2 regions of the Cobetia sp. 4B genome follow, and region 2 is predicted to be linked to the other one. Evidence: riboswitches for the same ligand, from Rfam matches in the RefSeq annotation. Region 2 holds a riboswitch; the other holds the start of a gene.
What was found. A riboswitch is a leader RNA that binds a small molecule or an ion and turns the genes downstream of it on or off. The one in region 2 is predicted to bind thiamine pyrophosphate.
Positions count from the first base shown of each region.

Region 1 (4,913 bases), 1.8 Mb from region 2:
GTCTGACGCAGGCCGTCGTAGCCGGTGGAGGCGACCGGGAAATAGATGATCAGCGTCGCCATCACCACCTTGGACAGCATGTCATAGCCGAGCCACAGCACCAGCAGCGGCGCGATCGCGAATAGCGGTATCACCTGACTGATCAGCAGCATCGGCAGCAGCGTGCGGCGCAGGCGGGGAATGAAGGCCAGCGCCAGCGCGGTGGCAAGGCCGAGCAGAATGCCCAGCACCAGCCCGGCCAGTATCTCGCTGATGGTGACGCCAGCGTGATGGGCCAGCAGCGGCGCCTTCTCGATCAGCACCTCGAGCACGGCCTGCGGCGTGGGCAGAATGTAGGGCGGTACGGCGGTAACGGCAATGATCAGCTGCCAAAGCCCCAGCAGGAGCAGCGCGCTGATGACGAGGTGACGCATGGCGTGCAGACGTTTCATGCGGCCTCCTCGCTATCACGCAGGCGGGCGATCAGTTGTGCCTGCGCCGCTGGCAGGGCCGGGTCATCCAGCGGCACCGGGCGTGCGGCGCCAAGCCCCGGCAGGCGTTCCAGCTCGGCGCCGTGGCCCGGGAGGCTCGAGGGGCGCAGCACCAGCAGTTGATCGGCGAGGCGCAATGCCTCCAGCGGGTCATGGGTCACCATTAGGACGGTGCGGCCCTTGAGCAGGCGGCTGGCCAGATCATGCAGCTCCAGACGGGTAATGGCATCCACCGCCGAGAACGGCTCGTCCATCATCACGACCGGCGCCTGCTGGTAGAGCGTGCGGGCGAGGGCGACGCGCTGGCGCTGACCGCCGGAGAGGGCGTCCGGCCAGGCCTGCTCACGGCCCTCAAGCCCGACCGCGGCCAGCAGCTCATGGGCAAGCTTGCGATTGCGCGGCCGTCGGCGCAGGTCATCGCCCAGCCACAGGTTGTCGATGACGCGCCGCCACGGCAGCAGCAGGTCCTGCTGCGCCATCCAGGCCACGCGGTCGGTCAGCGGCTGACCGTCATCGGTGGCGAGGTCGAGCTGGTGGAGATCTGACATTTCCAGGCCGGCCAGCAGGCGCAGCAGCGAACTCTTGCCGCAGCCGGAGCGTCCCAGCAGTGCCGTCCAGCTACCGGCTTCCAGACGCGCGGAGATATCGCGGAACAGCGTGTGGCCGGCGTAATCGATTCGTGCGTTGTTGAGGGTGAGTCCCAGCGACACAGGCAATTCCGTGGTCAGGCGGCGTGCCGGCAGGAGGAAGCAGGTGACGCGCCGTGCAGGGCACGCGTCGGGGATTCCCTCCGCCGGTATCAACCGGATCAGGTTCCAGGGGTTGTCGCGCGACGTATCGCTGCGGCTCTCAGCCCATCCTCGGGCACCCCCATCCAGGTCGACAGTGTAACGTCACTCTCTTGCCGGTGTCTTGTCCGACGCGGGTCAGGGGCGGGGGGCGGGTCCGGTGAGCAGGGCAGAGGTGGGCAGGGCAGAGGTGGCGTGCGAAACGGACTATGCCGATGTGCCACGCCTTGGGTATGCTGAGGTTTACTGTAACAAGACGTGTAGCCCTAGGAGATCATCATGCCCGACACACCGGATCTCTCGACCTGTTCCAGTTATCCCGTTCCCCCACGGCGGCCGAGTACGGCTGAGGCCGTGGGCGAGCCGCGTCCCGTGCCCAGGGGCTGGCCCGAGGAGTCACTGACCCGACGGCTCTCGACCTATCTGGGTCAACCGCTCGAGCCGCTGGCACTCGCCTGGCCGGATAGCGCCAACTGGCTATGGCGCCAGCGTGGCGGCACGCCCGGCCTCATCAAGCTGGCGCGCACCGGCCCAGACCATGACCCCTTCTGGCGCGCCATGCGCGGGGTCTTCGGTGCCGATCGCTGGGCGACGCCGGAGGGCCTGACGCGACTGGCGGGCGCCTTGCCCGCGCGCCTGCCGATTCCGCCACTGCCCCTGACCTTTCTGGGGCGCCTCGATGGCGCGCCCATCTGGCATCTGCCGTGGTCCAGCGGGCAGCCGAGTGATCTCAGCATTACCTTCTGTGAGCTGCTCGGCGACCAGCTCGGTCGCCTGCATCAGGACACGGTGTCGGGCTTCGGCCAGCCGCTGGCGCAGCCGATGCCGCTGTTGCACTGGAATACCCGCGTCACGCGCTTTCTCGCCCATCACCCGCGTCGCGCGGAGCTTGGCACGCTGCTCAAGCGCACCTTCCCGGCACCGACTCGCGCGGTGTGGTGTCTGCCGGACATGCGCGCCGATCAATATCTGTGCGCCGCCACTGGCTGGGTATGGAGCGATTGGGAGGCGCTGGTGTGGGCCCCGATCGAGTTCGACTGGGCGCTGGTGGAGTTGCTGCTGGAAACGCCGGAGCAGCGTCAGGCCTTCATGAAGGGCTATTCGCGCCATGGGCGCATGATCGATCTCGATGGCCAGCGTGAGCTGTGTCGTGCGCTGTTGTGGGCGATGGAGGCCTTCGGTCCGCGGTCTTATGCTGAGCTTGCGGCAGCCCCTGCCTGGGTCTCGCCGCGCAGCCTGGCGTGAAATCCGCGTGCTGCACGCTGCAAGTACATGAAAGGTGTGAAATTTCTCTGCAGCCCCATCGCTGACATGGAATACTGTGGGTGAGTCGTCGTGGACGTCACTCGAGATCTGATGTAGGGCTTGGCGGGGGAGCACTCGTGGTAGAGAACCTGAATTATTATTTCTTGCTGGCAGGCACGCTGATCGCCTTGAGCGTGTTGGCCAGCCGCGTCTCGGCGCGTCTTGGCATGCCGCTGCTACTGCTGTTCCTCGGCCTTGGCATGCTGGCGGGTGAAGATGGCGTGCTGGGTATCCAGTTCGATGACGCCTCGTCCGCTTACATGATCGGTAATCTGGCGCTGGCGCTCATCCTGCTCGATGGCGGCCTGCGCACGCGGCTGTCCACGTTTCGTGCCGGCCTGAAACCGGCACTGGTGCTGGCCACCGTCGGGGTCTTCATGACCAGCGGCCTGGTGGGCCTTCTGGCCATGTGGCTGTTTGATCTCACCCTGATCGAAGGCCTGCTGGTCGGGGCCATCGTCGGCTCCACCGATGCCGCGGCGGTCTTCTCGCTGCTGGGCGGTCAGGGCGTTCACCTCAATGAGCGTGTCGGTGCGACGCTGGAAATCGAGTCCGGCACCAACGACCCGATGGCGATCTTCCTGACCATCACGCTGGCCGAGATTCTGACCGGTCAGCTCTCCGGCGTCGCGTCGGGCATCATGAGCTTCCTGCTGCAGTTCGGTGTCGGCGCCGCCATGGGGATCGCCGGCGGCTGGCTGATCGCCCGTCTGATGCGCTATCTGGACCTCGCGCCCGGCCTCTATTCGCTGCTGGCGCTGGCGCTGGGCCTGAGCCTCTTCGCCACCACCAACGAGATGGGTGGCAGCGGTTTCCTTGCCATCTATCTGTGTGGCCTGATGATCGGCAATCACCCCGGGCGGCATCTGGAGCACATCCTGCCGGTGCATGATGGTATGGCGCATCTCTCGCAGATCGTGCTGTTCCTGATGCTGGGCCTTTTGGTCTCGCCCTCGACCATGCTGCAGTTCGCGCTGCCGGCCGCCATCCTCAGCGTGGCGCTGATTCTGGTGGTGCGCCCGCTGGCGGTCATCCTGTGTCTCAAGCCGTTCTTCCGCTTCCGCTGGCGCGAGCTGTGGTTCATCAGCTGGGTCGGGCTGCGAGGGGCGGTGCCGATCGTGCTGGCGATCTTCCCGGTGATCACCGGGGTCGAGAATGCCGGTCTCTACTTCAATGTCGCCTTCTTCGTGGTCATCATCTCGCTGCTGGTGCAGGGCTCGTCGCTGGCGCCGATGGCGCGCAAGCTGCGGGTGGTGGTGCCGCCGGGCGCACAGCCCAGTCGCCGCAACCTGCTCGGCATCATGCCGGTCAATGACTACGAGATGCTGGTCTATCGCGTCGACAACACGGCGCTGGAAGGCGTGGCGCTGCGCATGCTGCGCTTCCCGTCGGGGGCCAAGGTCGGGGCGCTGTTCCGCAACAAGGTGTTGATCCACCCTAAGGGCAGCACCTGCCTGCATCAGCAGGATGTGCTGTGCGTGGTGGGGCGCTCGTGTGATGTGCCGAGTCTCAACCGCATGTTCAACGGCGAGAGTCTGCAGCACGAGCAACGCGCCTTCTTCGGGACCTTCACGCTGGAAGGCGATGCCAACATGCAGGATATCGCCGATGTCTACGGCTTGACGCTCTCCCAGGGCGAGCACCACCTGACCATCGCCGAATTCATCACCCGGCGAGTCGGCGGGGTGCCGGTGGTCGGCGACGATGTCGACTGGCATGGTATCCACTGGGTGGTGAACGAGGTGGAAGGCAATCGCATCACCAAGGTCGGCCTGCGACTGCACTGAGCCTGAATCTGTGTCAGGGCCTGCGCCTGCGCTTCACACACTACGACGCCCCCATTGCACTGCGTGTAATGGGGGCGTCGTGTTTGGACTCATCAATATCGTATTCTGTTGATGTCAGGCCAATTTGTCCGTGACAGCGCCTGGCCACCGATTGTGGCCAGCGACAAGGAGGTGACTACATGGCCAGCCCACATCCTCATCTCGCGGGCTTTCTGCGACGATTCGAGCAATTCCCGCCCGGACTCACGGCGGATGAGAAGACCTTTCATGCCACCTTCAACGTGGTCTACGTGCTGGCGGTCAGCTGCCATCTGCTCTACGCCATCCTGCTGTTGTGGCTGGGCGAGATGGGCATTCTGGCGCTGAATCTGGCGATGCTGATCGTCGATCTGGTCTGTCTGCAGCTGCACCGTGCTCGCCGTGAAGCCCTGGCGGCCACGCTGATGGCGCTGGGCACCTGCGCGCAGATCAGCTTCTCGCTGCGCTATTTCGGCTCGGAGGCCGGGTTCGACTACTTCTACTTCGGCGCCTTGCTGTGCATCTACTCGATCCGCATGTCGTTC
Region 1 covers NZ_CP059843.1:1,455,481-1,460,393, forward strand. The annotation lists gene H2O77_RS06240 (ABC transporter permease) at 1-431, opposite strand, end outside; gene H2O77_RS06245 (ABC transporter ATP-binding protein) at 428-1,180, opposite strand; TPP riboswitch at 1,239-1,352, opposite strand; gene H2O77_RS06250 (hypothetical protein) at 1,538-2,503, shown strand; gene H2O77_RS06255 (potassium/proton antiporter) at 2,641-4,350, shown strand; gene H2O77_RS06260 (GGDEF domain-containing protein) at 4,530-4,913, shown strand, end outside.
Region 1: it holds a riboswitch for thiamine pyrophosphate, as region 2 does, so the genes downstream of both, H2O77_RS06245 (ABC transporter ATP-binding protein) here and thiC (phosphomethylpyrimidine synthase ThiC) in region 2, are expected to answer to the same signal.

Region 2 (4,913 bases):
CACTCGATATCGTCACCACTTTCTCAAGGTGACTGTCGGCACCTCCCCTGCTTTTCCCCTGCTCCTGTTCCGGTACTGGCCACGCTTGCGCCAGAGACCTGTCGCCCCATCACGGGTCGTCAGCACGCTCACCGAGGGATGCGTCATGCCTAGTTTCAACGACCTGACCAGTGCCTGCGCCGAGGAATGGCGTGACTATCTCGAGCACGACTTCGTTCGCCAGCTGGGCGAAGGTCGTCTGCCGGAGGAGTCCTTCCGCCATTACCTGCAGCAGGACTACCTGTTCCTGATCCACTTCGCGCGCGCCTGGGCGCTGGCCGCCTACAAGAGCCGCACCCTCGCGGAGCTGCGTCAGGCCACCGCCAGTCTGGACACCATCCTCAATACCGAGCTCGATCTACATATCGGCTACTGCAGCGAGTGGGGCATCAGCGAGGATGACCTGAGCGAGCTGCCGGAATCCCGCGCCACCCTGGCCTATACCCGTTACGTGCTCGATTGCGGCCAGCGCGGCGACCTGCTCGATCTGCACGTGGCGCTCGCGCCCTGCCTGATCGGCTACGGCGAGATCGCCGAGTGGCTGCTCGATCAGGACACCACCGAGATCGAGAACAACCCGTACGCGGACTGGATCGCGATGTACTCAAGCGATGACTTCAAGGAAGCCGTCGAAGCCGAACGTGAATGGCTGGATGCGCGACTCTCGGAGGTCTCGGAGCGCCGACTGGGTGAACTGGTCGATGTCTTCCGGGACGCCACGCGACTCGAGATCGACTTCTGGCAGATGGGCCTCGATCGCGCTTGAGGCATCACAGACTGACGTCCCGGCGCTCGCCATGAGCCGCTCGGGATGACGCCATCCCCATGGATGGCACGACTGACAGGCCAACAGAGCCTGGATGCGAGAACGCTCCCCGGGGCAAGCCTGACGCTTCGGGCAACACCCTCTCGCATTGAAATCTGAACACGCTTGACGGGGTGCCGGTGGAACCGGCTGAGATCCTGCATGCATGCTTCGCCGCCCTGACGCGCGAGCTTGCCAGCAAGGGGTCCCGTGGAACCTGAACCGGTTAGGACCGGCGTAGGAATCAAGCTGATGGCCAGCCGCTGCGCGCGGCCGCCTCGCTCCCGGGCCACCTGCTGGCAAGGAGTCGGCGACGACCATCCTCTCCCTGCGCACGGTCTTCCCATGATGACGTCAGCCGTGACGTCGCCCTTTGAGGAGACCTGCATGAGCACTGCCCCGACGACACAAGACCCGCAAGCCACCAACGCCGCCGAGTCACCGCTCGCCTCGCAGCCTGAGGCTGCCCCCAAGGCACGCGCGCGTGCCGGTCGCAAGGATGGCAGCCGCCATCTCGCCAGCGAAGCACAGGTCGACGCTGCCGCCATCGCGCCGCTGAGCGGCTCGCGCAAGATCTATATCGAAGGCTCCCGCCCGGACATCCGCGTGCCCATGCGCGAGATCGGCTGCTCGCCGACCCAGACCTCCAGCGGTCTGGAAGAGAACCCGCCGATCGTCGTCTACGATACCTCCGGCCCCTACACCGATCCGGCGGTCGAGATCGACATCCGCCGGGGTCTGGCGCCGCTGCGCGAGCAGTGGATCGAGGAGCGCGGTGATACCGAACAGCTCAATCAGCTGAGCAGTGAATATGGCCGCGTGCGCCAGGCCGACCTGCGCCTGTCGTCCCTGCGCTTCGAGCTGGACCACCGCCCGCGTCGTGCCCTGCCGGGCAAGAATGTCACCCAGCTGCACTATGCGCGCCAGGGCATCATCACGCCGGAGATGGAATACATCGCGATTCGCGAGAATCAGCGTCGTATCGCGCTGCGTGAGGAATATCAGGGCAGCGAATCCGTCGAGAGCATTCTGGGCCATCAGCACCCGGGCCACAGCTTCGGCGCCAACCTGCCCGACGAGATCACCGCCGAATTCGTGCGTGAGGAAGTCGCACGCGGCCGCGCCATCATTCCCGCCAACATCAATCACCCGGAAAGCGAGCCGATGATCATCGGCCGCAACTTCCTGGTGAAGGTCAACGGCAACCTGGGCAACTCGGCGGTCACCTCCTCCATCGAGGAAGAGGTCGACAAGATGACCTGGGCGATCCGCTGGGGTTCCGACACCGTGATGGATCTCTCGACCGGCGCCAACATCCACGAGACCCGTGAATGGATTCTGCGCAACTCTCCCGTGCCCATCGGCACGGTGCCGATCTATCAGGCGCTGGAGAAGGTCGATGGCGTGGCCGAGAACCTCGATTGGGAGATCTTCCGCGACACGCTGATCGAGCAGGCCGAGCAAGGCGTCGACTATTTCACCATCCACGCCGGCGTCCTGCTGCGCTATGTGCCGCTGACCGCCAGCCGCGTGACCGGCATCGTCTCGCGCGGCGGCTCGATCATGGCCAAGTGGTGTCTGGCGCATCACGAGGAAAGCTTCCTATATCGTCACTTCGAGGACATCTGCGAGATCTGCAAGGCCTACGACATCAGCCTGTCACTGGGCGATGGCCTGCGCCCGGGCTCGGTGGCCGATGCCAATGACGCCGCCCAGTTCGGTGAGCTCGAGACGCTCGGCGAGCTGACCAAAATCGCCTGGCAGCACGATGTCCAGGTCATGATCGAAGGCCCGGGTCACGTGCCGATGCACCTGATCAAGGAGAACATGGACAAGCAGCTCAGCGAGTGTGACGAGGCGCCCTTCTACACCCTTGGCCCGCTGACCACCGACATCGCCCCGGGCTACGATCACATCACCTCCGGCATCGGTGCCGCGATGATCGGCTGGTTCGGCTGCGCCATGCTCTGCTACGTGACCCCCAAGGAGCACCTGGGCCTGCCCAACAAGGACGACGTCAAGACCGGCATCATCACCTACAAGATCGCCGCGCATGCCGCCGATCTGGCCAAGGGCCACCCGGGCGCGCAACGCCGTGACAATGCGCTCTCCAAGGCGCGCTTCGAGTTCCGCTGGGAAGACCAGTTCAATCTGGGCCTGGACCCGGACACCGCGCGCAGCTTCCACGACGAGACGCTGCCCAAGGACTCGGCCAAGGTCGCCCACTTCTGCTCCATGTGCGGGCCGAAGTTCTGCTCGATGAAGATCACCCAGGAAGTGCGCGATTACGCCAATGAGCATGGTCTGACCGGCGATGCCGACAGCGTGATGGCCGGCATGCAGGAGCAGGCCGACAAGTTCAAGCGTGAAGGCAGCCAGCTCTATCAGGAGGTCTAGGCAATCGCCTGACGCACAGGAAGGCTGACTTTCTAAGCCACAAAAAACGCCCCGACCAGTGATGGTCGGGGCGTTTTCGTCACATCCTGCCAAACGCTCATGACACCTCATGAGCGTGACAGAAGGCTCACGTGCGGCTGGTGACTTCCAGCAGGTGATAACCGAACTGGGTCTTCACCGGGCCCTGAACCGTGTTGATCGGGGCGCTGAACACGACTTCGTCGAATTCCTTGACCATCATGCCCGGGCCGAAGGCGCCCAGGTCGCCGCCACTGCGGCCGGACGGGCAGGAGGAGTGCTCGCGAGCGGCATCAGCGAAATCGCGGCCGTTCTCGATTTCGGTCTTGAGAGCTGCACACTGTTCTTCGCTGGAAACGAGAATATGACGCGCTGTGGCCTGTGCCATGTCTATCACCTGTCACTGATCGAATAAATGCCGTCGGCAATCACCGGCGGCGTGGCAGGTCATTGTGGCCCAAGGCAGCGCTCGCCGCTAGCGTCCTGCACAGACCCGGCGCTGATACTGGATGGCATCGAGATCATTGCTGCCGAGCAGTGCCGCCGTGGCAGCGTTGCATTCCGCCTCGGCCAAGTCATCGGCAGCGGAGGTTTCCGCCCACTGGATGTTGCCGACACTGGGCCGGTAACTGACCGCGGCATTGCATGCCATGCGCCGCGTACTGTGGTAACGCTGCGAAGGCAGAGTCGGAGGGTTGCTGGTCATTTCCCGGCACGTCGAGGCAAACATCTCGCTGGCTGCCTGACTGCAACGGGTATGGGCCATGGCATTCTGGCGCGTGTTGGCACACACCGAGTCATTGAGAACACGCCAATGCAGGGTATCGAAATCGATCATCTGCCCTTGATAGCGGGTCTCGACATGCTCGCGCTGAAGCCCTGCTGTCGTCGTCAGATGCGAGGCGACACCCTCACCGAATTGCCCACTCAAGCCCGAGACCGCATCCATTAACGCTGCCAATGCCGCACTGACAGAATTCATCACACACTCCTTGTGTTGATGCCTCCCGGCATACGCCGCCGGGGAGCCTTGCTCGATCATCCATGACCGTCACTTGCGGTGACATGACCTGATAGCGCCGCCTCATGTCGAGACTGATAACGCCGACTGACAGCGCCGGCGCACTCCCTGCGACATTACCCGTACACCGGCATCATTGCCTTAACGCTCAAGGGGATGATGCCAACGCTTCCCTCTCCAGCAACGAGTAATCAGATTCAGTACCCCAGACACGCGAACGCCCACCCGGAAGACCGGATGGGCGTTGGGGACGCTCGCCTGAGAGCGTCGGCAGCAGTCGCTTACTTGGCGACTTTCTGCATGGCCTCGGAGGCGGACTTGGCGTTGCTTTCTGCCAGTTCCTGCCCTTTCTTGGCGTATTCCTGGTTCAGCTCGACCACTTTCTGGGTGTCGTTCTGCAGCTTCTCGCCCAGAGTCTTGACGGTTTCCTGCTGCTCCTTGACGAAGTTCTTCAGACCTTCGCTGTCCTTGATCTCGAGCATGGAACGCGCCTGGGTCAGGGAAGCATCAGCATAGGACTTGGTCAGTTCCATCTGTGCGCCGATCAGCTTCTCGCTGTAATCGATGCTCAGGGCGCTGAACGCACGCAGCGGAGACAGGAACATATCGTCGAACTGCTGAGCGGACTTCTCG
Region 2 covers NZ_CP059843.1:3,265,795-3,270,707, forward strand. The annotation lists gene tenA (thiaminase II) at 146-805, shown strand; TPP riboswitch at 965-1,105, shown strand; gene thiC (phosphomethylpyrimidine synthase ThiC) at 1,232-3,241, shown strand; gene H2O77_RS13525 (peptidylprolyl isomerase) at 3,369-3,647, opposite strand; gene H2O77_RS13530 (hypothetical protein) at 3,735-4,241, opposite strand; gene H2O77_RS13535 (phasin family protein) at 4,562-4,913, opposite strand, start outside.